Regions from separate parts of the Glutamicibacter sp. 2E12 genome, predicted to be linked through region 1. Evidence: predicted binding sites of a transcription regulator. Region 1 holds the regulator's gene; each other region holds the start of a gene.
What was found. Region 1 encodes LexA, which represses DNA repair genes until DNA is damaged. Its sites were predicted from a motif close to TCGAACANNTGTTCGA; they were not measured.

Region 1 (5,175 bases):
ATTACTTCTGCGAGCCGAGCAGTTCGGCAAGTCGTTCCAAGAAGGCTGTGGTTTCCGATTCGGTTCCTGCCGTAACACGCAAGGTTCCCGGGATTCCATTGTCGCGGATGATGATGCCGGCTTCCAACAGGCCTTCCCAAATCTTGCGGGGGTCTTCGACGCCACCGAAGAAGACGAAGTTGGAGTCGGAGACCGATGGCTTGAGGCCAAGTTCCTTCAGGCGCGCGACGATGCGGTCCCGCTGGGACTTGATGTCCTCGACCTGGGCCAACAGCAACTCGATGTTCTTCAAGGCCGCGATGGCGGTTGCCTGGGTCACTGCCGACAGGTGGTATGGCAGTCGCACCAAGCGGATGGCATCGGTGACTTCTGGCGCAGCGGCCAGGTAGCCTACGCGCGCACCGGCCAGGCCGAAAGCCTTGGACATGGTGCGCGAGACAATCAGCCGCTGGCGGCCTTCGAGCAGGCTCAGCGCCGAGGTGGTGCTGGCCAAGGAGAACTCGGCGTACGCCTCATCCACGATCACTATGCCGTTATGCTCGCTCATGGCTTCATATACCGCGGTGATGACGTCCAGGCCAAGGGCCGTGCCGGTGGGGTTATTCGGAGAGCAGAGGAAAACGATGTTCGGCTTGTGCTCGCGAACCTGTGCGGCTGCGGAATCGGCGGACAACGTGAAATCTGCGGCGCGTTCACCGGCGATATATTTCGTGTCAGTACCACTGGCAAGCAGCGGGTACATGGAGTAGGTAGGGCCGAAGCTCATCACGGCACGGCCGGGGCCGCCAAAGGCTTGCAGGATTTGCTGCAGGATTTCATTGGAACCGTTAGCGGCCCAGATATTGTCCTTTGTGAGCGAGTGGCCGAGGTAATCGGCTAGGAGTTCGCGAAGCTCGGTGAACTCGCGGTCCGGATACCGGTTCAACGTTGCCGCCGCCTTGGCCACCTCTTGTGCAATGGCATCGACGACTGTCGGTGGCAACGGATGGGTGTTCTCGTTGACGTTCAGCTGGATGGGCACGTCAATTTGTGGTGCGCCATAAGGGGATAGCCCGCGGAGATTCTCACGCAAGGGCAGCTGACTCAAAAGTTCACTGCGGTCATTCACGCATCAAGTCTACGTGCGCAGCGCGCCTGCCGGTGAATCCGCTACGGCCACAGGTAACAAACTCGAAGCAGGCTGGGGAAGCTAGCCGGCAAGGACCGGAATCGAGAGGGTTTCGCCGACCTGGATTTCGCTGCCGGTCAGGGCATTGAGTTCGGCGATGTGGCCCACTGCCGAGGTCACGTCGTAACCGGTGGCGTAATCCCGGGCCAGGCTCCACAGCGTATCCCCTGGAATAACGGTGACATCAACGGTTCCGACTCCAACAGGAGTATCGGCTGCGGCATGCGCGTCAGAGGCAAACATGGAGATGAAGAAAGCTGCGGCGATGGTGAGTGCGAAAATGGGCATACCCACAAGCACGGCCCATCCGCGACGGTTGATGCGGATCTTCAGTGGTGCCTGGGTCTGATTTGAGTCAAGTGCGACGGTTGCCATGACTTTGTCTCCTCAAGAAATTCAAGTGATGCGAATTTGTATTCGAAAGCGTAGGTTCGAAAACTTGTTCGAACCTCGTATATCTGTTCTAACAGAGGTTTGCGGAACTTGTCCAGAAGTTTTCGAACAAATCTTTGAAAGAAGCTCGCTTATCTACTAAGATTTCGAAGTAGACGAGCAATGAAAACATCTCACCATCTAGCGCCGACAGTTTGGACTTACGAACTTTCGAATGATTGCTAGGGAAGGCAAAATCTCATGTCAGCTTCACAACGCACTCCCCGATCGAATGCACGTTCGCTGACGATTCGCCAAAAGAAGATCCTGGAGACGATCCAGCGGTCAATCGGCAAGAACGGTTATCCACCATCGATGCGTGAGATTGGTGACGCAGTGGGGCTCAAGAGCCTTTCGAGCGTCACCCACCAGCTGAGCCAGCTGGAAAAGCTCGGTTATATCCGTCGAGATCCACGCCGTCCGCGCGCAATGGAAATCCTGCTGCCTCTGCAGCTGGCCGAAGACGCCGAGAAGGCCGAAGTTTCGAAGCCGGTCGAGCCAGATGCCAGCGAAGACGCCAAGATCATTGAATTGAGCACTTCCGCTGACACCACCATGGTTCCCCTGGTTGGCCGTATCGCTGCCGGCGGTCCGATCCTTGCCGAACAGTCCGTCGAAGATGTTTTCTCGTTGCCTCGTCAGCTCGTAGGCCACGGCGAACTGTTCATGCTCAAGGTTTCCGGCGATTCAATGGTTGACGCTGCGATTTGCGATGGCGACTGGGTAGTTGTCCGCCGCCAGCAGACGGCGGACAACGGCGACATCGTAGCTGCCCTGCTCGATGAAGAAGCCACGGTAAAGACTTTCCGGCAGCGTGACGGGCACACCTGGCTGCTTCCGCAGAACTCGCGCTACGAACCAATTTTGGGTGATGCCGCAACGATCATGGGACGCGTCGTCTCGGTGATGCGCTCGCTCTAGAATACGTACGGTCATTGCGCTGGTGCTTGGCACCAGCGCAATTCTCGTTTAACCCGCTATTGGCCGGCGTTCAACTCGAATTGAGCGGCCGCCGAGAAGATCATCCAGCGTTGGATTGCCGCCGAAAGCCGGCGTGGCTCCTGGTCAGCCAGATGGCGCGCCGTTGCCATGATCAGCCTCCTGGCCTGCTCCCGGCTCCGGGCTTCCAAGCGGACATCATTACCGGCGAGGGCCAGATATCGGCAGAGTATCCCCGCGAACAGGTTGCCGTCTCCCCCGCTGTTGAACGAGAGGACCCCGGCAGCAGTTGACAGCGATTTCGTGGTGGCATCGATCAGTACTTGAGCGTGAGCCAGATCAGCAGGCTCGCCAAGCTCAAGCAATGCCCCGAGCACCAGGCCCTGGTTATAGGTGTAGACCGCTGGTTCCACGGCGTGTCCCTGCGTGGTCAACCGAAGTCCGTCCAGATACAGTCCTCGCTCCACGCTGAACAGATTCTTTTCCAGCCACTGGAGAAGCTCTCGCGCGGTCTCTTTCTCCCCGGTACGGGCAAAGAACAGTGCCGCCGGCGCGTTGGCTGGCGTGTTCTTGAAATCCCGCTTTCTGGACCAGTACAGGCCGCCGTCCAGCACCCCATCCATGCCGGCATGGAGCTGCCGTCCCAGCGTCCGAACTGCCGCCTCGGCAGGACGGCTCCTGTGTCCCGTCACCAGCTGCGTGAACTCTGACAGGCGGCCGCTGGCCAGGGCAAGCCAAGCCATGTCGTCGAAGAAGTAGTTGGGCAAGATCCCGAAGTTTCGAATTCGAATGCCGCGCAATAGGCCGTTGGCCCGGGCAAGCGCTTCGCGCGCCCGGTGTTCGTTGCCTTCGTCCCAGTACGATCGGCCCTCATCGATGATGGCATCCAGATAGTGCGCCTGCCACCAATAGTTCCACTCCGCAAGCGGGTGCGCGAAACCATTGAGATTGCTGAGCATGCTTCCGTCGCGCAACCGATGCGCTCTGCTGTAGCTCTGTCCAATCCACGTTCCGGGCAACCCCATGAGGCGATGCCCGAACCGCTGGTGGGTGTCGATCGCGGCTTGGTGCGCCAATTCCTGCATGGACTCCATGGTGCCTTCCGATTCGAGCTTCATCAGTTCTTGTCACAGACCTTAGTGCATCCGGAAGCATCATGCTGGTACCGGTTAAAGAACTTGAGCTGTCCCGAAGGACAGCTCAAGTTCATATTCTGGCCGCGGCTATTTCCCGCCCGGGTTCAATCGCTTGAGAACACCAGTGATGACCTTCTTATCGACAGTCGGCCACATCGGCGGCAGGGTAGCTTTCAAGAAGCTGCCGTACCGCGCCGTGGCCATGCGCGAATCAAGGATCGCCACAACGCCCTTATCCCCGACCGAACGAATCAAGCGCCCAGCACCCTGGGCCAGGCGAATCGCCGCATGGGTGGCGGCAACCTGCATGAAGCCATTTCCGCCATGCTTGGCCACGTCCTCGGAACGGGCCTTGGAGATAGGATCATCCGGGCGCGGGAAAGGAATCTTGTCGATGATGACCAGCCGGCAAGAATCGCCTGGCACGTCCACGCCCTGCCACAAGGTCATGGTTCCAAACAGGCAGGTGTCGCGTTCGCTGCTGAACTGTTCGACCAGCGACTTCATGCTGGCTTCACCCTGGCACAAGATTTCCACGTCCAGGCGCTCGCGCAAGATGCTTGCCGCTTCCTCGGCGGAACGCTTGGAAGTGAACAGCGCCAAGGCGCCGCCACCGGAGGCCTTGATGAGATCTTCGATCTCATCCAGCGTCTCCGCCGCCAGTTGGCGTCCTGGCTTGGGCAGGTGCTTGGCCACGTAGAGGATGCCCTGCTTGGGGTAATCGAAAGGGCTGCCAACATCTACGCCGGTCCATGATGGAGCGCCGGCGCCCATCAGGCCCAAGGAGCCTGCTACCGAGTCGAACTGCGAGCCAATGGCCAAGGTGGCGCTGGTCAATACGACCGTGCGCCCGTCGAAGAGGCCCTCGCGCAACTTGCCGGCCACCGACAACGGTGCCACGTTCAAGGTTGCAGGCTGGCTCTCATCGGCCTCGACGTAGCCCCGGCCTTCGACAAACTCCCGCGGACGGGTGGTGTACAGGACCTCGCGGCGTTCTTCGGATTCGAGCATGCGAATCGCATCATCCATCACTGCCTGCAGCTGGGAGCGGGCAGTCTGGCGGCCGCCATCGGCCGGTGCATTGGCTTCGGGCTTGGACAGCGCCAGAGCCAGCCGGGCCTGCTCCACGATGTCGTTCAGGGCAATGCCCATGTCTTCGCGCAGACCATGTTCCAGCAAGCCTGTCGGCAACCCGGTCAACGACTTTTCCAGGCGGTTTGCGGCCTTGACCATCTCATCCGCATTGATACCGCAATGGCGCTTGGCACCGCCAGCGGCGGTAAGCACCATGCGCGAGGAGAGCGCGCCCGAAACCGAGCTGGTCACGCGATCTTGCAGTTCGTGGGCCTCATCGATGATCGCGACTTCGAAGTCCGGGAGAACCGAAAGCCCCTCGAAGGCCGAAACCGCCAGCAACGCATGGTTCGTAATGACCACGTCGGACTCGGCGGCACGGGCACGCGCCATTTCCGAGAAGCATTCGTCCGCCATCGGGCACTT
Region 2 (5,175 bases), 1.3 Mb from region 1:
TGGCCGCGATCGCCCAACGCCAAGTCCTCGACTCGCTGTGCCGTTTGAAGGGGCAGAAGATCATTGACTGGGCTGAGCAATCGCTGCGCCTTGCCCAGGTGGGCAGCCCGCTGGCCATTGAGAACGCAGCCATCCAAGGGCTCGGCCTGGCAATGATGGGCCGGGCTGATGAGGGGGAACAGGTCTTGATGGACCTGCTGGCCACCCTTCCGGCGGGAGCACAGCGCCAGCGCGCGGAAATGTCACTGGGCTGGGTCTACCTCGCGACCGATCGCGTGGAGCTGGCCCGGCACGAGCTCTCCGCAGCCAGCTCCACGGACTTCAGCGATGGTTCCCTGCGCATCTCGCTGTGGGCCAAAGCCTGGTCGGCGCGCGCTGAATTCCTCATGGGCGACTGGGACCAAGCGCTGGAGACGGTTCGATCCGCGCAGTTCCTGCAGGAGCGTTCTGAAATCCAGATCCTGCGTCCGCTGATCCAGCTGACCGCGGTGCAGATTCACGCATTGCGCGGCAATTGGGAGCAGGCGGATCTGCACCTACGCAAGTCGTGGGCACGCACCGGCAGCTATGCCATTATGGAGATGCCTTACCGGATGGCGCGGGCCGAGATTGCCCGGGCGCAGGCAAACCATGAAGAGGTTGTGCGGGCGCTGGAACCATTGCTTCGGCTGGACCGTACGCAGGGCATCGACCAAGCAGGTTTCTGGACCTGGCAGGATACATACGCCATGGCGCTAATCCGTTGCGAACGCCTGGATGAAGCAGAAAAATTCGTACAGCCGTTGCTGGAGAGTGCTCTCGCTTCAGGCCACCAGAGCGGAGCCGCTCGATTCCTGAGCGTGCAAGGCACCTTGCTGGCAGCCCGCGGTGATATCGACGCAGCCCGTTTGGCCTTTGAAGATGCCATCCGCCGTTTGGAAGGCATCGGGTCGGTCTACCACCGGGCAAAAATTGATTTCTACTACGGGCAATGCCTGCGCCGAGCCGGCAAGCGAGCCGAATGCGTTGCGCCGTTGACCCGCGCGCTGGCGATTTTCACGCACTTCGATGCATCCGTGTACATCGACCGCTGCACTCGTGAGCTCCAGGCAAGCGGAACCGGGATGCTGCGCAGGGAGAGTGCTGACTGGTCGACGCTGACGGCGCAGGAACAAGCCGTGGCCAAGCTGGTTTGCGAAGGTGCAAGCAATCGACGTGTCGCTGAAGAGCTGTATATAGGAACCAAGACAGTGCAATACCACCTGACCAAGATCTACACGAAGCTGGCGGTCTCAAACCGTACTGAGCTTGCTGCGCTGGCGCGTTTCGACCTTGAAGGATAGTGCCTTCCGACTGAAAAAAATTTTCATTCCCGAGGGCAGCAGAACCATGCGGAGTTCGAGTTGACCTACGCGCTGTGACTGTAGATTTTTTTCATTCAGCACGAATCGCTTGAATCGAACGCGGCCGGGATTCTTGATTCAGGCCGCGTCCAGCATTGCAACCAGACTCAAAGCCGTTGCTCCTGCGAAGTATGGGTGGTGTGGTGGTGCTAGTGACTGAAAAAATTTATCGCTCGAAATCCAAATCAGGTACTGGCTCTAGCTGGTTTCGGTTCCGGGCAGGCCCTCATCTTGGCCGAGCCCCAGTACTCGCCGCACTTCGGGGGTCAATTGCACCTCGCAGGCCGCAGCCTCCTGGGGACGTTGAGGACAACGATCGTTGACATGATCAAATTTCTCCACGTTGTCCACGCTCTCGGGAACCGTGATTGACCGCAGCCCGTGCGGAGATACCCACGTCTTGGAGCCATCCGGGCAAGCGAAGACCTTCCAGCCAAGCGCGTGCTTGTACATCTGATGCTGCTTGCACAAGAGATGAGTGTTCTGCCGGGTAGTGTGGCCGCCCTGTCCATACGCTTCGATGTGATCAATTTCCGAACGATCGGGCAGGCGGCGGCAACCAGGGAAACCGCAATGCTGGTCGCGGTAACGCAGCAAATCGCGCAACCCCTGGGAAGGCCGATATTTCTTGGGCTCCACATCAATTGCGGCTCCCGTCCACGGGTCGGTCAGAACGCGCTGGAACGACGGAGCATCCGCGGCGATTTCCAACGCTACGCCGATTGGGATCGGCCCGTAACCTTCCAAATCAGCGAGGGCGCGAGCGGGATTCGCGAGCATTTCAATGGCTGGGATCGTGATGGCAACCCGTGGCTTCAGCGGCATGCCTTCCATTCCGGGCCAGCCATGCAGATACACGTCCGCAAGCACATCGGCTTCAACCTGCGTTTGCGTGCGCAGATCCTTGGAATCAGTGATCTGGGCGGCTGCCTGCTTTATCGAGTTGCGAATCGAATGGATGACATCAGCGCGGTGATGCAGCTGCAAGGTAGCCATGCCATTCTCCTCATTCCACACCTTGAGATTACGGGCTGCGAATGCGTTCTTCTGCCGGTTCTCTGCCGAATTGGGATTCATCCGGTCGTGAAAGCGACGGGCCCGCTGGTAGACGGTCTCGTCGCAGGCTGTTCTTGCCAGAGGCAGCAAATTTTCCTCCATGCGGCCGACCTGCTCCGGGGAAAGGTCTTGCGAGTATTTGACGATGTCGTGGGCGGCCTTAACGGTAATCTCACCTGCAGCGAGCGCGGCAAGGGTGGCTTTGCAGGCGTGGCGCAAGCCCTTGGCATGGAACATCCGCTTGCTGGCTTTACGGACGGATTCGCGCAATGCGACAGCTGACTCAGCTACGAAATTGGAGTTGATGACCTGCTCGCTGCCACGGTCTATGCCATAGTATTCGGCACTCTTGCTGGCTTCGGCTTCCTCGTCTGGGGTGTGGGCATGCTCGGTGGCAATCAGGTCATTGAAGGACGCGCTGACCTGCTCGACTCCGTCTGCCAGTAAAACGCAGATAGCGGCTTCAGCGCTGCTCATCAGGCGTTGGAGTTTCTTCAGGCGTTCCAATGCGTCTCCGGGCCCATCCACGGGGCCCGCATTGAATAGTTCGTCGGCAACCTGCTTGATGGGTCCGAAGAACAACTGGTGCTCGCGATGGGCGTCGAGCGCTGACGCTCTGTGCGACTCCATGCGGGTGCCCGGCGGGCGCAGTGGAAGGCGATGTTCATCGTCGTGATCGTCTAGATATGCGGGAATAGTCATAGTTAACGTTCGCGCAGATTATCGACAGTATCTTCTGGTTCGAAACCAATTGTGGATAAGTTCTAGAAAGTTTATACGAATGCGATTAAGCGTGATTCCGGCGCGAAAATCGCTAGATCAGGGAAGGCAGTAATGGGTGCCGTGCTAGTTGCTAGTTGGATGCAGGGGGCGCGGCGGGCGGGTGAAGGCAGTTCGGATGCCAAAGGCTGCCATGGCTGCGAGTATGGCAAAGGCGAGGACGCTGGCCATGTACAGGGGTGCGGCTAGATCCGCGGCGGCATCGGCGTTCCAATCGGCAAAGGTGTCGCCCACCGAGTTCATATTGGCGAAGGAAGCGAAGAAATAAGCCGGTGCGCCTAAGGCAATGATCAGGCTCCAAGCTCCGATAGCCGCCCAGGCGGGCAGCTTGCGTCCGGCGGAAACTACCGGAACGAGCCAAGAAATGGCGAGGGCGGTTCCAGTGGCTGCGAAGACCCACCCTCCAAGCGAGTCGTAATTCTGGTCCATTGAGGCCATCTCGGAAATGGTTTCATCGAGGGAGAGTCCACTTGCTGCGGTCACGGCCCAATTGTTCATGAGCAGTGAGCCGTAAGCCGCGTAAGCCACGATCATGGCGAACCCGGAGATGGCTAGAAGTTTACGCATGTCAGTAGCCTAACAGTGCACTAGTCAACTCGGTGGGATAACCAATACGCGTATGAGTTGGGCGTCCATGCTACTTCCTTGCACGATCAAGCTGTCCTGAGGCCAGCTGCCTGTATTCCAGTGCAAGAATCCGTGAATCAGATGCCCTTAGTCGGTAAGGTGCATTATGTGCCGATCGGGAGCCCAAAGCGATCGCGCGAGCGATACCACCCAGCGCCGCAATGAGGCGCCAACCGTTAGAAGGAGACTAGGGATGATCTTCACCAAAAAAGGCGACGCCGCAGTTCTGGCCAAGCTCAGCACAGCTCCAGCACCCTATCGCGAGATTGCCGAACGGCTTCACGCCATAATCATGCAGAGCGCACCATCGCTGGAGCCGATCGTCCGCTGGGGACTTCCGTTCTACGTCCGGGATGGCAAAGACGTCTGCTACATCAAGCCTGACAAGGACTTCGTAGCTTTCGGTTTTGGAGAAGTCGTGAATCCTGCCTACGAGGAAGGCTCCCACATGCATCCAGTTGCATGGACTATCACCTCGCTGGATTCTGCAACGGAAGACAGGATCCGGGACCTGGTGAAGAAGGCCGCGGGCTGATCCCGAGCAAGCTAGCTGGCCGCAAGATGAACAGTGCGCCCGCTGCAGGCAGCCGCATTGCCTGGAGTCCGTCCTCAAGTGCGCCGAAGGTCCCGGCAGCGTCATTGCTGTCGGGACCTTCCGCTTCGCGTCGGTAGTACTGAGGGCAAAAGCCTAGGCGGCAAGCATCGAGGTGCCGTGCTCCTCTTCTGGCATCCATCCGGTCCAGGCCCAGTGGTTCTGGGGTTCGCTGGCATCGGCAGCTCGGTGCGCGATGGATTGGGGTTGGAACTTCCCGGCTGGATCGTTCAGTGTTGAAGCATTCATGCTGCGCTCCCATTGGATTGGCGGGTGTTCGCCCGTTCGTCGAGGTTCCGGGTACGGCAACGGCGGGGGTCCGGCCAATGCTGCCGGGACCCCCGCCGTGTTGAGGCGCGCTGGGGCTTACTTCACAGGGTCGAGCACGAAGTCGTAGGTGACCTGCTTGCCGTTGCCCGATGCTGCTGGGTGCACGTCGAGCATCAGTTCCGGCTTCACCGCGGTGGCGATGTCGTCGTCGTTGTGCGCATCGCCCGGGAAGTACAGCTGGGCGGTGAGCAACTCGTGGCCCTCGGCGGAGACCTTCAGGTGCAGGTGCGCTGGGCGCCACGCGTGCCAGCCGGCGGCGGCGATCAGCTGGCCGCAGGCGCCGTCGGTCGGGATCTGGTACGGGGCTGGCTGCATGGTGTTGATCTGGAAGTTGCCTTCCTCGTCAGCAATGAAGGTGCCGCGCAGGTTCCACTCGGGGATGCCAGGGGCGAACTGCGAGTAGAAGCC
Region 3 (5,175 bases), 1.0 Mb from region 1:
TACTAAGCCTGAATCGTCGAATGAAAGCACAGTGCATCCCGAGACGGTCATTGGCTGGTCCTTGATGAACATCACGACCCAGTACTCGACGGAAGCTGAACTTCCGTTGACGATTGGTTCGCTGAACCATGTTTCTGCCGGTTGGGTTTCCTCCGCGAAGCATTCCTCTAGATAAGTGCGCAGCCCGTTAGGCCCACGTAATCGTCTGAACATCGAGGCCCAGTGGTCGCCGTCATCAGCTTGCAACTGGACAATTGCATTCACGTCCTTGAGTGGCCAAGCGTTGGCCCATGTTGTCGCCCAGCGTTGCGCGGCTTCGGTAGTTTGCATGTTGATTTCCTGTTGACGTAGATGATTGGTGACTGCAGGTTGTTCGGGCTGTGCGAGTAACCCTGCATCCATAAGTATTGCAACGCTACTATCGGTCGAGCAGATTCACGTTGTAGGTTCGTTCAGTGTTGCTTAGTGCTCACTTTTCTCAAAGTGTCCCGAAAGCCGGTCACAAATAGGATCGCGCCACGTGCTGACTCGCATCGCAGAAGTTTCATGGATTTACAGGAACACCGGCCGTTCCGTATGCCCCGTCCGTGTAGTGACCGGTGAGGGGGGCGCGAAACGGAACGGTGTGGCGCTGCCTCATGATGTCGAATGCTTGCACAGAAAACAATTGCTGTCGGATGACATGCACCGCGGACGATGCCATTGCGCGGAACATTTGGCCAGGTTCGCTATGTTGTTGCATTGCGGATCAGCGGTTGCGGTGCCCCTGGTTGGCGGCGTGAACCGAACGTCGAATTTTATCCGTTTTCCCGCTCGTGCAACACAGAGCATGCGCTCGCCGCTCATTGGCATCTACGAGATAGCTGCGAACTTGGGGAGGGGACGCACACGTGACAGGCACAAGCGGGAATCCAAGGGCAACCGGTACCTCCATAGGGAGGTCGTGGTCCGATCTGGATTCATGGGGACGCTGGCTCACCGGTCGACATTCCGGGTGGGTGGACGAGCACGCATAGCGCTCGCCGTGCGCCGGATCAGGGGTTTGGAGAATTAACTGTGAGTTGCGTCCATTCGTACACGTATTCGAAGTAGTTTTCGATTAGTATTGCCTCGTGGCTATTTCATCGCAGAGTAAAAGAACTGATCTGACTCGCCTGGTCGTCAAGGGTGCACGCGAGCATAACCTGAAAAACGTGGACATTGATCTCCCGCGTGACGCAATGATTGTCTTTACCGGCCTGTCCGGCTCGGGCAAGTCCTCCTTGGCCTTCGACACCATCTTTGCCGAAGGCCAGCGCCGCTACGTCGAATCGCTCTCTGCCTACGCCCGCATGTTCCTCGGCCAGGTGGACAAGCCCGATGTGGATTTCATCGAGGGACTGTCGCCAGCGGTGTCCATCGACCAGAAGTCGACCAGCCGCAACCCGCGTTCCACCGTGGGCACGATTACCGAAGTGTACGACTACATGCGTCTGTTGTGGGCACGCGTGGGCCGTCCGCATTGCCCGATCTGCCACGAACCGATCTCCAAGCAGACTCCGCAGCAGATCGTCGACCAGCTGATGGAGCTACCGGAGAAAACCCGCTTCCAGATCCTCGCCCCGGTAGTGCGTTCGCGCAAGGGCGAATTCGTCGACCTGTTCGCGGAGCTCTCTTCCAAGGGCTTCGCCCGTGCCCGCGTTGACGGCACCACCATCCAGCTGAACGATCCGCCGAAGCTGGCCAAGCAGGTCAAGCACACCATTGAGGTGGTCGTCGACCGCCTGGCCATCAAGGAAGATGCCCGCCAGCGCTTGACTGACTCCATCGAAACGGCCCTGGGCATCGCCGAAGGACGCGTGCTGGCCGACTTCGTGGACCTGGACGAGGATGATCCCCAGCGCGTGCGCGCGTTCTCCGAGAACCTGGCCTGCCCCAATGAGCATCCGCTGGCCATCGATGAGATCGAGCCGCGCACTTTCTCCTTCAACAACCCGTTCGGTGCTTGTTCGGCCTGTTCCGGCATCGGCACCAAGCTGGAGGTCGATGAGCACCTGATCGTTCCGGACGGCGAGGTCACCTTGGCCGAGGGAGCGATCGCCCCATGGTCGCTAGGCAAGGCAACCACCGAATACTGGAACCGCTTGATCGAAGGCCTGGGCCATGAGCTGGGCTTCACCATGGACACCCAGTGGCAGGAGCTGCCGGCTGCCGCCCGCGAAGCGATCCTGAATGGCAAGGACCACAAGGTAGTCGTGCAGTACAAGAACCGCTTCGGCCGCGAGCGCAAGTACTCCACCGGCTTCGAGGGCGTCATCTCCTACGTGCACCGCAAGCACCAGGAAACCGAATCGGATCACGCCCGCGACCGCTACGAGCAGTACATGCGCCAGATCCCGTGCCCTACCTGCGGCGGCGCGCGCCTGAACCCGGCATCGCTCTCGGTCTTGGTGGGCGGGCGTTCCATCGCTGAAGTTGCCGCCATGGACCTGCGCAGCGCCGCGGAATTCCTCTCCACGATCGTGCTCACCGCACGCGAGGCGCAGATCGCCGCGCAGGTGCTCAAGGAAATCGACGCGCGCATGAAGTTCCTGCTGGACGTCGGACTGGAGTACCTGACCCTGGAACGCGCTGCTGGCACCCTGTCCGGCGGCGAGGCGCAGCGCATTCGCCTGGCTACGCAGATTGGTTCGGGCCTGGTCGGCGTGCTCTACGTTCTGGACGAGCCTTCCATCGGCCTGCACCAGCGCGATAACCGCCGCCTGATCGACACCCTGCTGCACCTGCGATCGCTGGGCAACACCCTGATCGTGGTGGAGCACGACGAAGACACCATTGCCGAAGCCGACTGGATCGTGGACATCGGCCCGGGCGCCGGCGAGCACGGCGGCGAAGTGGTGCACTCCGGATCCCTGGAGGGCCTGAAGCAGAACACCAAGTCGCTGACCGGAGACTACCTTTCGGGCCGCAAGCAGATCGACATCCCGTCCAAGCGCCGCAAGATCGACAAGGAGCGCAAGCTCAAGGTGGTCGGTGCCAACGAGAACAACCTGCAGAATGTGTCGGTGGAGTTCCCGCTGGGCGTGCTGACCGCTGTGACCGGCGTGTCCGGCTCGGGCAAGTCCACCCTGGTCAATGACATCCTGTACAAGGTGCTGGCCAACAAGCTCAACGGCGCCAAGCAGGTGCCCGGCCGCCACACCCGCGTGCAGGGCCTGGAGCACCTGGACAAGGTGGTCCACGTTGACCAGTCGCCGATCGGCCGGACCCCGCGTTCGAACCCTGCGACCTATACCGGCGTGTTCGACCACATCCGCAAGCTGTTTGCGGAGACCAATGAGGCGAAGCTGCGCGGCTACCAGCCGGGCCGTTTCTCCTTCAACGTCAAGGGCGGACGCTGCGAATCCTGCTCGGGTGACGGCACGCTGAAGATCGAGATGAACTTCCTGCCGGACGTCTACGTGCCCTGCGAGGTCTGCCAGGGTGCCCGCTACAACCGCGAAACCCTGCAGGTGCTGTACAAGGGCAAGAACATTGCCGATGTGCTGGATATGCCGATTGCCGAAGGCGCCGAGTTCTTCAGTGCCTTCACCCCGATCGCCCGCCACCTGCGCACGCTGGTGGACGTGGGGTTGGGCTACGTGCGCCTGGGTCAGCCGGCAACCACCCTCTCCGGTGGCGAGGCCCAGCGCGTGAAGCTGGCTGCGGAACTGCAGAAGCGTTCCAATGGCCGCTCCATCTACGTCCTGGACGAGCCGACCACCGGTCTGCACTTCGAAGATATCCGCAAGCTGCTCAAGGTGCTGCAGGGATTGGTCGACAAGGGCAACACCGTGTTGACCATCGAGCACAACCTGGATGTCATCAAGTCGGCTGACTGGGTCATCGACCTCGGCCCGGAAGGCGGCTCAGGCGGCGGCACGATCCTGGCTGCTGGCACCCCGGAAAAGGTGGCCAAGGTGAGCGAATCGCACACCGGGAAGTTCCTCTCCGAGATCCTGTAATGCCTGGCGGAGAATGTTCGACATATGCGATTTCAGTTATGGATTGCTAACCCGCGTCCGCTTCATGGGAAGATGGCTAGGTGAATATGTCGGTAACAAGTGTGCTCTTCGATCTGGATGGGACCCTCGTGGACCCTGCCGGTGCCATAACTTCGGGTATCCGCCACGCGGTCACCTCCCATGGTTTGGCCGATCCGGGCGAAGCACGAGTTGAAGCGCTGGTAGGCCCGCCCCTCCAAATCGGGCTGCGTACGCTTGACGGCGTCACCGACGAGAACATCGACTCCATCATCGCGGCCTACCGCGCCCGCTATGCCGAGGTGGGCATGGCCGAATCCGTGATCTACCCGGGCATTGTGGCGCTCCTGGACGCGTTGCGCGCGGCCGGGATCTACGTCGCAGTGACCACGGCCAAGCCCATCAACATTGCGCGCCAGCTCATTGCACGCAAGGGGCTGGATGAGCATCTCGATGCGATTCACGGCAACGCGGATGAGCACGGGAGCATGGGTTCGAGCAAGACGCACATTGTCGCTGAGGCTTTGGAGCACGGGCAGCTGGACCCGGCGAGCAGCGTCGTTGTGGGGGACCGGTACTACGATTGGGATGCCGCCCGCGAGAATTCGGTGGCTTCGGTCGGCGTCGCGTGGGGCTTTGCCCAGGACGATGAACTGCAGCAGGCAGGCGCCACTGTGGCGACAACCCGGGACCTTGCTGAGCTCCTGCTCGGAGCACAGCTGGCAAACACGCTGAACCTCGACGATGACCTCATGCAGGAAGGTGCAAAGTAGATGAGCATCTACACCATGACCCGTTCGTCGATTCGGGGCGTCATCCACGGTGTCTGCCGTGCGGAAGTGACCGGGCTTGAGAACGTTCCCAAGGAAGGCGGCTTCATTGTCGCCTCCAACCACCTGTCATTCTTCGACTCCTTGATCATTCAGGCGCTGACCCCGCGCGACGTGGCGTTCTTCGCCAAGGCGGAATACTTCACCACCCCGGGACTGAAGGGCAAGGTGATGAAGACCTTCTTCGAATCCGTGGGATCCATTCCGGTGCAGCGTGGCGAACAGGCAGCTTCGGTTGCCGCCCTCGATTCCCTGGTGGAAATCGTCGAAGGCGGCAAGGGCATCGGCATCTACCCCGAGGGCACTCGCTCGCGCGATGGCAAGTTGTACCGCGGACGCACCGG
Region 4 (5,175 bases), 600 kb from region 1:
AGCTGGCTGGAACGCCATGAGAGCGCACCGGCCGCCCTCAAGCGCATCCTGCTTGAGGAACGCGCAGAACTGGAACGCTCGCTGAAGGCCCAGGCCTACAGCCGCACCAGCCGCTAGCCGCTGGCCCTCCGAAGGCCGGCCCGCTGCTTATCCACGCAGCGGGCCGGCTTTTCCGTGCCGCTACACGCTGCCGGCGCAGCGGAGATGGCAGGGCCACAGCACCATGACTTTAAGCAAAACAAGGGTCTGGCCTCGAACTTGATCGAGAACAGGCCCTTGGATCTTGGCTCCCTACGGAACCCGCGCGGTCCATTGCGCGGTAGCGAATTTGGTCGCGGCCAATTCCTTCGCCGCCAGACGGGATTCGGCATCCAGCTGTGCCGGCTTGGCCCCGGTGCGCTTGGCGAAGGTGTCCATCATGACGTCGATGATCTCCATGCGATCCAGCTTTGTCTGCGACTTCAGCGGATCCACACGCTTGACCGCTGAGGTGATCCCCTTGTCGGAGATCTTCTCCCGGCCAATGCGCAGCACCTGGGTCATCTTCTCCGCGTCGATGTCGTAGCTCATCGTGACGTGGTGCAGCATCGCACCGTTGGCCAGGCGCTTTTGCGCTGCGCCGCCGATCTTGCCGGCAGGGGTCGCGATGTCGTTCAGCGGCTTGTAGTACGCTTCCAGGCCGATGCTTTCCAGCGCTTCCATCACCCAGGCGTCCAGGTACGGGTAGGAATCGGCAAAACTCATGCCATCCACCAGGGATTCAGGAGCGTAGAGCGAGTAGGTAATGCAGTTGCCAGCTTCCATGAACATCGCGCCGCCTCCGGAAATGCGGCGAACCACCTGGATGCCGTGCTTTTCGGCTTGCTCCATGTCCACTTCGTTCTTCAGCGACTGGAAGGAGCCGATCACGACGGCGCCTTCGCTCCAGTCCCAGAAGCGGATGGTCGGCTTGCGGGTCCCCTTGGCGATTTGCCGGGTCAGCACCTCATCCAGCGCCACTTGCTCGGTGATTGGAATGATCTCCGGGCCCAGGACTTCCCACTCGTGGTCTTCCCACTTGGTGGCGTGTCCCAGCGCGCGGCGGACGACGCGCGCGATGGCGTCTTCGTCAAAACCGAACATCACTGCGCCTTCACGCAGATTGTCGGTTACCGCATTGCGTATGGTGCTGTGGCTGGCGTTCGCTGGCAAACCGCGTAGCGCATCATTCAAGTCATCCAGTGCATCATCTGGTTCCAGGAAGAAGTCGCCATTCAATGACACTTCGGTGATCACGCCATCGGAAGTATCCAGATCTACAACGACTAATTTGCCACCGACTACCTTGTATTCACCATGATACTTCATGGTTTCATTCTATCCCCGGCTGCCCACTAGTCGAATCCACGCGCCCCCGGATTCGGTGGTTCGCAGTGGCAACATTCGACGCCGGATAACAATCGAATAAATATTCGAGAATACTTCCACATTCCGCGGTTTTCCGGGCCAAACTGTCTGTTGCCGGCAGGATGATTAACTATGGCTATACCCGATTTCATCCATGACGACGATGATGAACATCGTCTACCGTTGCCCCCAGCTGGCACTCGCACAGAATCCCACAAGGATTCGTTATTCAGCGACCATCTCGAACATCACCTGTTCCATGGTCCGCTGAAGCAATTGGCAGATGAGCTCTACGACGCGGGCCCGCTCAATGGCCCCGACGACGCCCTCGAACGGCTGAAGAAGATCCAACGCATTCAGAGCACCCTCGATGCAATGACATCTGTGCTGCTGGCCGATTCAGTAGAACAAGTCAGTGAATCATTTGCCGATATGATCGCCACCGCGGGGACCACTACCGAGGAGGAGGAACGCGAGGCTCGGAAAAGTGCTCAATACTATGGCGTTGACCGCGGAAGTGACCAGGTCATCAACTCCAACTTCATCGCAGAAGCGGCTGTCGCGCTGCGTGAGACCCCTCGCATGGTAGGCAAGCGGATGTTCTATGCCAAGGGTCTTCGCTACGCCTGCAAGGAAACCCTCACGGCTCTGGCTGCAGGAGAGATCACGCCCAAGGCAGCGCATGACATCGTGAAGTATTCGCAGGACTTGCTCCCCGAACAAATCATGCAGATGCAACGCGTGCTGTTGCCCATGGCGAAGACTGCGTCTGATGACGCGATATACCAACGCGCACGCCGGTTCCATGACAGGATGTGCCCGGAGGCCGCCGAACAAAGGCACAAGAAGTCTGAAAAGAATCGCAAGCTCACGCTATGGGATAACGAAAATGGCATGTCCACCCTCAAGTACTACAACAGTGCCGCAGTGATTCACTCCATCAAGAACTCCGTGAAGTGGCTAGCTGATCGGCATAACGATCCGCAGGATCCCCGCACCCGGGAGCAAATAGAAGCGGACGCCTTTGCAGACATCATCCTCAACGGCTGGCCGGACCGGGAAGGCACGCCCCTCAAGCCACGGGTATCCATCACGATTCCCGCGGTGGAAATGCTGGCGGATCCTACAAGGACCGTGGCTGACCTGGAAGGCTACGGCCCCATCCCACTGGGGGTCGCATTGGTGTTGGCAAAGGATGCGCCTTCGTTCCAGCGCGTGCTGACCGATCCATGGACTGGCGCCGCGATAGATGTCGAGCGCAGGCGCTACCGGCCTTCGCAGAGTCTCAAGGATCTGTTACGGCACCGCGATGAGCATTGCTGCTTCCCCGGCTGTCGCCGTCCAGCTGACCGCTCCGAGATTGACCATATAAATGGCTGGGCTCACGGAGGGCATACGACCAGGGACAATACGCATCTGCTGTGCAAGCAGCATCAAATGTTCAAGCATGCATTGGGTTGGAAAGTCGTTCCGCGTCCTGACGGATCCAAGATGTGGGTGACTCCACACGGGCTGAGCGCACTCGTTATTCCGGAAAGCGTCAAGCGTGTGGACCAATTCGATCATGTAAATGATCATTGCCCAGAGCGCCCTAAGGTCATTCCTTTGCCGCATATTCGACTCACGGCAGAAGTACGCAGGGTACTTGGGCTCAAGCCTCGCGTCGACATTCCAGACGAGGATCCCGGTCCTGAATCGCCGCCAGATGACGGCCAGAAGGAAACAGGCTGAGGACGCTATCCCGATTGACCGGTTTTTGGGTGACAGAATTTTTCAGTCACCAGCACCTCCACACCACCAATAACACCATTCACGCAACGGCGATGGAGCCAGTTGCTCGGAGCAGTGCGGCCAAGACGTCGGCTTCGACGAGTCAGCGAATCCTTATTAAGCCGCCACTGGAAACCCCGACGGCTATAGCACCGAAAAGCTCTGGGCAATCGCTCCTGACAATATTTTTCAGTCAATGGCGCCTCCAGGCAACTGCCAAAATGCCCGATGCGCACCGCTGTGCCAAAAACGGGACCTCTACGACAGTTCCGTGAAAACATTTTTCAGTCATCCCCGGCTGCCCCGACGGCTATTGCGCCGAACGACGCTGGGGCGAACGCTGCTGACAATATTTTTCAGTCACTGGCGCATCGAGACGACTACCAAAATGCCACTAGCGCATCGCGGCGCGAAAAAGGAATCCTCCTAGTCAGTTAAGTGAGAGCATTTTTCAGTCATCTCCTGCCGCCCCGACGGCTATTGAGCCGGAAGACGCTGGGGCGGACGCTGCTGACAATATTTTTCAGTCACTGGCGCATCCAGGAAACTGCCAAGATGCCGCGATGCGCATCGTGGCGCGAAAAACGAATCCTCTTAGACGGTTCCGTGAAAACATTTTTCAGTCACTGATGGACAGGTGTGCTGTTAAAGCAGCAGCGGCGTGTTTCCAAATACTGGAAACACGCCGCGAAAGCTTGCTAGGGGCGAAGTATTACTTCTTGCCGCCGAAGCCCTTGAAGCGGGCGTTGAAGCGCTCGACACGACCAGCGGTGTCCATGATGCGCTGCTTGCCGGTGTAGAACGGGTGCGAAGCTGCCGAGATTTCGACGTCGATTACTGGGTAGGTGTTGCCATCTTCCCATTCGATGGTCTTGTCCGACTTAGCGGTCGAACGGGTCAGGATCTTCTCGCCGGATGCCAGGTCGTTGAAGACAACTGGGCCGTACTGTGGATGGATATCAGCCTTCATAGCTATACACCTTTTTTGTTTATGGCCACTGGATTTTGCCAGTAGCTACTTACTCGGAAATTGTGTCCCGCATTCAGGGCTCCATGAAGAGACCTCAATGCACAGACAGTCCATCCTATCGCAAAAGCGGCGGCGGCAGAAACCTTCTTAGCGTGGCGCGGAGCACAAATGCCAGAATGCAATTGCGCTAGCGGCACCAACATTCAGGGAATCCACTTCGCGGTACATAGGGATGATCACGGTCCGGTCAACGGCGGCCAGAGCTTCATCGGTAACTCCCCTGCCTTCGTTGCCCAAGATCATGGCGACCTTCTGGCCAGACTTGATCTCTACTTCGTTTAGCGGGATCGCGTCCTCGGTCAGTTCCATGGCGAGCATCTCGTAGCCATGCCTCTTCAAGGTCTGGATGTCCTCTGGCCACGACAGCATGCGTACCCAAGGAAGGTCGAAGACCGTCCCCATTGAGACGCGGGCGCTGCGACGGTACCAGGGGTCCACGCATTTGGGGGTGAGCAGCACGGCGTCAACGCCGAGCCCTGAAGCCGAACGGATAATTGCGCCGAGGTTAGTATGGTCGGCGATGTCTTCCAAGATGGCAACGCGCGAACTGGCTTCAAGCACTTCGTCCAGATCCAGCGGTTCGGGACGATTCATCGCTGCCATGGCGCCGCGGTGCAAGTGGAAGCCGACCAGATCCTGGAGCTGCCGATCATCCCCAATGAAAATCGGCGCGTCCGGGAAACGGTTGAACTCCTCGGTTAGCTGGTCCAGATGCTTTTCGGCGAGCAAGAAGCTGCGCGGCACGTGTCCCGCGTTGATCGCACGCTGAACCACTTTGGTGCTCTCGGCAATGTAGAGGCCGTTTTCCACATCGCTACGCATACGCAGGTTCGCTTCGGAGAGCCGGAGGTACTCGTCGAGGCGGGAATCAGCCAGATCCGCGACCGGCAGGATCCGTTCAGGGTTGAGAATTTCAACCACGAGCTACACCAACTTGTAGAGCATGTTGCCCAGGGCAACCAGGCCCAGGATGACGATGACCAGGCGCA

Region 2: ACP3TE_RS07950 (HNH endonuclease signature motif containing protein) is a predicted target of LexA. The motif match lies at 3,204-3,219, and genes of this name have one in related genera.
Region 3: uvrA (excinuclease ABC subunit UvrA) is a predicted target of LexA. The motif match lies at 1,072-1,087, and genes of this name have one in related genera.
Region 4: ACP3TE_RS17285 (DUF222 domain-containing protein) is a predicted target of LexA. The motif match lies at 1,440-1,455, and genes of this name have one in related genera.

Annotation. Positions count from the first base shown of each region.
Region 1 covers NZ_CP188297.1:370,769-375,943, forward strand. Annotated here, with positions in the region: gene ACP3TE_RS01700 (histidinol-phosphate transaminase) at 2-1,108, opposite strand; gene ACP3TE_RS01705 (LysM peptidoglycan-binding domain-containing protein) at 1,190-1,543, opposite strand; gene lexA (transcriptional repressor LexA) at 1,802-2,521, shown strand; gene ACP3TE_RS01715 (glycoside hydrolase family 76 protein) at 2,578-3,657, opposite strand; gene ACP3TE_RS01720 (ATP-dependent DNA helicase) at 3,763-5,175, opposite strand, start outside.
Region 2 covers NZ_CP188297.1:1,696,453-1,701,627, forward strand. Annotated here, with positions in the region: gene ACP3TE_RS07945 (LuxR C-terminal-related transcriptional regulator) at 1-1,322, shown strand, start outside; gene ACP3TE_RS07950 (HNH endonuclease signature motif containing protein) at 1,581-3,140, opposite strand; gene ACP3TE_RS07955 (hypothetical protein) at 3,285-3,785, opposite strand; gene ACP3TE_RS07960 (DUF1801 domain-containing protein) at 4,039-4,380, shown strand; gene ACP3TE_RS07965 (hypothetical protein) at 4,534-4,686, opposite strand; gene catA (catechol 1,2-dioxygenase) at 4,804-5,175, opposite strand, start outside.
Region 3 covers NZ_CP188297.1:3,225,435-3,230,609, forward strand. Annotated here, with positions in the region: gene ACP3TE_RS15150 (nuclear transport factor 2 family protein) at 1-330, opposite strand, end outside; gene uvrA (excinuclease ABC subunit UvrA) at 1,113-3,983, shown strand; gene ACP3TE_RS15160 (HAD hydrolase-like protein) at 4,070-4,774, shown strand; gene ACP3TE_RS15165 (lysophospholipid acyltransferase family protein) at 4,775-5,175, shown strand, end outside.
Region 4 covers NZ_CP188297.1:3,640,839-3,646,013, forward strand. Annotated here, with positions in the region: gene pepN (aminopeptidase N) at 1-117, shown strand, start outside; gene ACP3TE_RS17280 (lipoate--protein ligase family protein) at 292-1,347, opposite strand; gene ACP3TE_RS17285 (DUF222 domain-containing protein) at 1,519-3,117, shown strand; gene ACP3TE_RS17290 (type B 50S ribosomal protein L31) at 3,869-4,126, opposite strand; gene ACP3TE_RS17295 (TrmH family RNA methyltransferase) at 4,274-5,107, opposite strand; gene ACP3TE_RS17300 (sulfite exporter TauE/SafE family protein) at 5,111-5,175, opposite strand, start outside.